One region of the Sphingobacterium sp. UBA7631 genome, then DNA from elsewhere that is predicted to be linked to it. Evidence: riboswitches for the same ligand, from Rfam matches in the RefSeq annotation. Region 1 holds a riboswitch; the other holds the start of a gene.
The links. Region 1 has a riboswitch for S-adenosylmethionine ahead of metE (5-methyltetrahydropteroyltriglutamate--homocysteine S-methyltransferase). Riboswitches for the same ligand answer to the same signal wherever they lie in the genome.

Region 1 (2,207 bases):
ACCCATACACGGTCTTTTCCTAATGCATCAACAGCCTGTTTGATTTTAACCAATGATTTTTCGTAATCATTTTTCCAGATGTTACGGCCTTCAACAATACCTAAAGATAATGTTAATGAAGCAGGAACTTTAGCCAATACCGTATCCAATTGATTTTCACCGCGTACCAGATCCAAATGTAAAGCATGGATAGGTAGGTTAACTGCGATATCTTCGTTGTCTTTTAAAGATTCGAAGTAAGTCGTTGCGATTAATTTGATATTTTTTGCTGCTGCAGCTAATTTTTCGAAAGTAGGTTGATATAAAGCTTTTACTTTAGCATCTAAATCCAATGCTAAGAAAGGCTCGTCAATCTGAACATATTGTGCACCAGCATCAGCTAGTTTAGCTAGTATTTGCTCATATACTGGAATAAGTTTATCCAATAAATCGATACGGTCGAAGCCAGCTTCTTTTTCTTTACCGATCAAAAGGTATGTAATAGGACCTAATAGAACTGGTTTAGTATCGATGCCCAATGATTTTGCTTCGTTGTATTCATTTAAGAATTTTTCGGAAGTCAATTTGAATTCTTGATCTTTTGTGAATTCTGGTACCATGTAGTGGTAGTTCGTATCCAACCACTTGGTCATTTCCATTGCAGTCACGTCGATTCCTTCTTGTTGGAAACCGCGCGCCATGGCAAAATATAGATCTAAACTGTAATTGTTGTCTACTTTATTCAATAAAGAATGGTAGCGAGCAGGAATTGCACCAACAGTGAGGGTTAAATCCAATACTTGATCGTAAAAAGAGAAATCATTGGAAGGGATCAAATCTATTCCAGCATCTTTTTGTGTTTTCCAATTGCCTTCACGAATTTTTTTTGCTGTGTCCAATAATTCCTCAACAGAAGATTTTTTAGCCCAATAGGCCTCATTGGCTTTTTTCAATTCGCGGAACGCGCCCACACGAGGGTAACCTAAATTGTTAGTCAATAACATAATGAATGTTTTTAATATTTCTTTTTCAACTATATTTCTTGCTAGAGAGAGAAGGACACACTAGAATTTGGTGACTTCGGCTTATCATTCCCATATCAAGTAGGGTAGAATTTAGCACCTTGTCAAGGGACAGGTTGCTAAGGCTTCATCGGGTCTATTCCCTCTGCCTTTCTCTATAAGCGACGCTAAGTTAGAACATTTCTTTTTGAAATGCAAATTTTTTATAAAAGTGCGTCAATTTTTTATATTCTACTAAGGATGAAATTGTTTTGTTCTTTTATTTTCATCCACGAATTCGAGTAAGTCACGCTTGAATACGTGTGTAGCATAAAAAGGGGAATGACTATATTTTTCATTCCCCTTTTTTTAGCTGACCAAAAGTTTGTAACCTTTTCCGTGCACATTGACAATTTCAACTTTGCTATCTTCTTTTAGATATTTACGAAGTTTACTGAGAAATACATCCATACTTCTACCCGTAAAATAGTTATCATCATGCCATATTTTTAACAACGCTTCTTCCCGGGTCAGCACATCATTTTTCTTTAAGCAAAGCAAGCGGAGTAGTTCAGCTTCTTTCGTGGAGAGTTTTTGCATCTGTCCTTTGTAAGAAATCTGCTGACTTGTATAATCAAAGAAATAATCGCCAATTTCAAATTTATCCGCAACCACTTCTTCTTCTTTGTCTCGAACACTGCGTTTCAGCAAAGCATTGATGCGGAGCAATAATTCTTCCACTCGAAAAGGCTTGGTGATATAATCATCTCCTCCTAGCTCAAAGGCTTCGGTCTTATCTTCCATCATCCCCTTTGCTGTGGCAAAGATAATAGGAACAGTATTGTTTGTTTTTCTGATTTCACGTCCAACTGTAAATCCGTCCTTTTTTGGCATCATGACATCAAAAATACAAAGGTCGTAGTTATTTTTTTTGAATTGAGAAATCGCTTCATCTCCATCCGTGCATAATGTGACGTCAAATTTTCCCTTTAATTCGAGATAGTCTTTTAAAAGATCCCCCAAATTAGGATCATCTTCTGCTAATAATATCTTTTGCATAATGAATATATTAATTTTCACCAATGTCCCTTGATGCTGATAAATCAGCCTTCCTCAACCTTTGAAATTTTTTAAAGAGGAAATATACAAAAAAGGAACGTTTTATTTTTTAATAGGCAAAATTACTTCAAAGGTCGTGCCTTTATCTTTTTCACTTTTAACTGTAAT
Region 2 (2,207 bases), on a different contig from region 1:
TTAAAAAGTTATCCTGACTCCGACACACGAATTAACACTATTTAACACCAGTACCTGACTGTAAACAGGCTATTCAACACTGAATATAGAGATCGACCTAAACCACGCTGCCGAGACTTTCAACCTATTTCAGGCTTTCACAATGAATATTATCATAAAAAAGGGAGCTTATCTGCTCCCTTTTTTATCATTTTATGAGTTAGGCTAGTTTTTCAACAATCTTCTTTGTTGGACCAGGATTACTCATCGTATAAAAATGTAATACCGGAGCGCCAAATTTAATCAGCTCCTGACACTGTTGTACCAACCACTCTTCACCTACCTGTCTGACGTCGGCATTCGTTTTACATGCCGCGACAGCGTCACTCAGTTCCTCTGGAATATCTAAATGAAAAATTCTTGGCAAGGTCACCAATTGCTTTTTTGTTGTCAGTGGTTTTAATCCCGGAATAATGGGCACATGGATTCCATTGTCCCTACATTTTGTTACAAATTCCTTGTATTTTTCAACATTAAAGAACATCTGAGTCACAATAAACTCTGCTCCCATATCGACTTTTTGTTTCAGATATTTAAAGTCAGTATTGAAATTTGGAGATTCAAAATGCTTTTCGGGATACCCGGCTACTCCGATGCAAAAATCAGTCTTTTCCGACGTGATAATGTCTTCATGCAGATACTTTCCTTTATTCATATCGGTTACCTGTTCCAATAGGTCTGTTGCAAAAGCATGTCCACCATCGGTTGGTATAAAATCGGCATCGCCCTTACGTGCATCACCCCGCAACACCAAAACGTTATCTATCCCCAGGAAGTTCAAATCGATCAATGCATTTTCAGTTTCCTCTTTTGTAAACCCCCCACATATCAAATGTGGCACCGCATCCACTTTATATTTATTCATGATGGCCGCACATATCGCCACTGTCCCAGGACGTTTACGATAGGAAACACGTTCCAGTAATCCACTCGCATGCTCTTTATAGATATAATCTTCCCGATGGTAGGTGACGTCGATAAAAGGAGGTTTAAACTCCATCAGTTCATCCATGGTTTTAAAAATACTTTGGATGCCCTGCCCTTTCGCCGGTGGCAATAGCTCAAAAGAAAACAATGTTTTTCCTTTGGCATTCTGGATATGATCGATAATCTTCATTAAAAAACTGTTTTTAGTTTGGTTGGCTTACATCGAAACGCACACGTCGAGGAATCGTTTATCTACATGTAACTTATCTTTCCCACATGGAGTAGGGTAGAATTTAGCACCTTGAACAATACAGGTTGCTAAGGCTTCAACGGGTCTATTCCCTCGGCCTTTCTCTATAAGCGTTGCTAATATCGTTTTAAAAAATCAAAAGACAAAAATATTTTTTCGAAAAGGCAAAAATAGCAGCAAAAAGACTTCAATAAACGATGTTTCAACGTCACTTTAGCTTTGTGTCCATGCAACGACAGGATTCTTCACCCTACCAATAGTTAAAGACCTAGAAAAACCAGTAGAATTAACGATCGAGGATCATAGACAGCGAAGAGATTGACTATGCCACAAGAACATTGGCTAAAGATTAGCTGCCAAAGAATTTCGTAAATTTTTGAGATAAAATGTGACCAATAAGAGTCCTGTAACATGGTACTCCTCTTTCGATCCATATTTAAATCCGTCAAATAAATAGTGATAGGCGACTAATGCCTCTTTTTCGTTGTAAAATAATTCCTTCCAAGAATCAGGAACATCTGCCCATGCCTTGAGCACAATGCCATTCTCGGCATAAATAATTGGTGATTCGACACCATCCATTCGATAATCGTGATGGGTGCCAGAGCTTGATATGTGTTGGAAATAAGCGATAGAATAATCTACAAAATTCAAGGCCCTCGCTTTTATCTCCTTTTCACTTTCCGATTTTACCGGAGCATTTCGCCATAAATTCACTTGGCTATCAAATTTACTGGGCGTTTCCCGGATAAGGGTTTTATCTAACGCAAAGTTGATATAAAGTCTTTCACTAGTGGGTATACGTGCTGAGCTAAACTGTGAAAAATCACCTCTCAGCTGAACAAAATCTTTTTTTATTTTAACAATATCCAAAGCGACACTACCTTTTTTCTCATCCGTCAATTCTAATCTATCACCGTCAAATTTGTACTTACCAAAGAGTAAGATATCATCAATCGCCATGACAAACTGGTCCTTATCATGAAGCGAA

Region 2: another riboswitch for S-adenosylmethionine. It lies ahead of B3P16_RS13375 (methylenetetrahydrofolate reductase); the one in region 1 lies ahead of metE (5-methyltetrahydropteroyltriglutamate--homocysteine S-methyltransferase).

The regions. Positions count from the first base shown of each region.
Region 1 covers NZ_DLIX01000003.1:210,935-213,141, forward strand. Annotated here, with positions in the region: gene metE (5-methyltetrahydropteroyltriglutamate--homocysteine S-methyltransferase) at 1-983, opposite strand, end outside; SAM riboswitch class I at 1,062-1,165, opposite strand; gene B3P16_RS04125 (response regulator transcription factor) at 1,350-2,039, opposite strand; gene B3P16_RS04130 (sensor histidine kinase) at 2,142-2,207, opposite strand, start outside.
Region 2 covers NZ_DLIX01000007.1:340,522-342,728, forward strand. Annotated here, with positions in the region: gene B3P16_RS13375 (methylenetetrahydrofolate reductase) at 200-1,156, opposite strand; SAM riboswitch class I at 1,227-1,329, opposite strand; gene B3P16_RS13380 (hypothetical protein) at 1,559-2,207, opposite strand, start outside.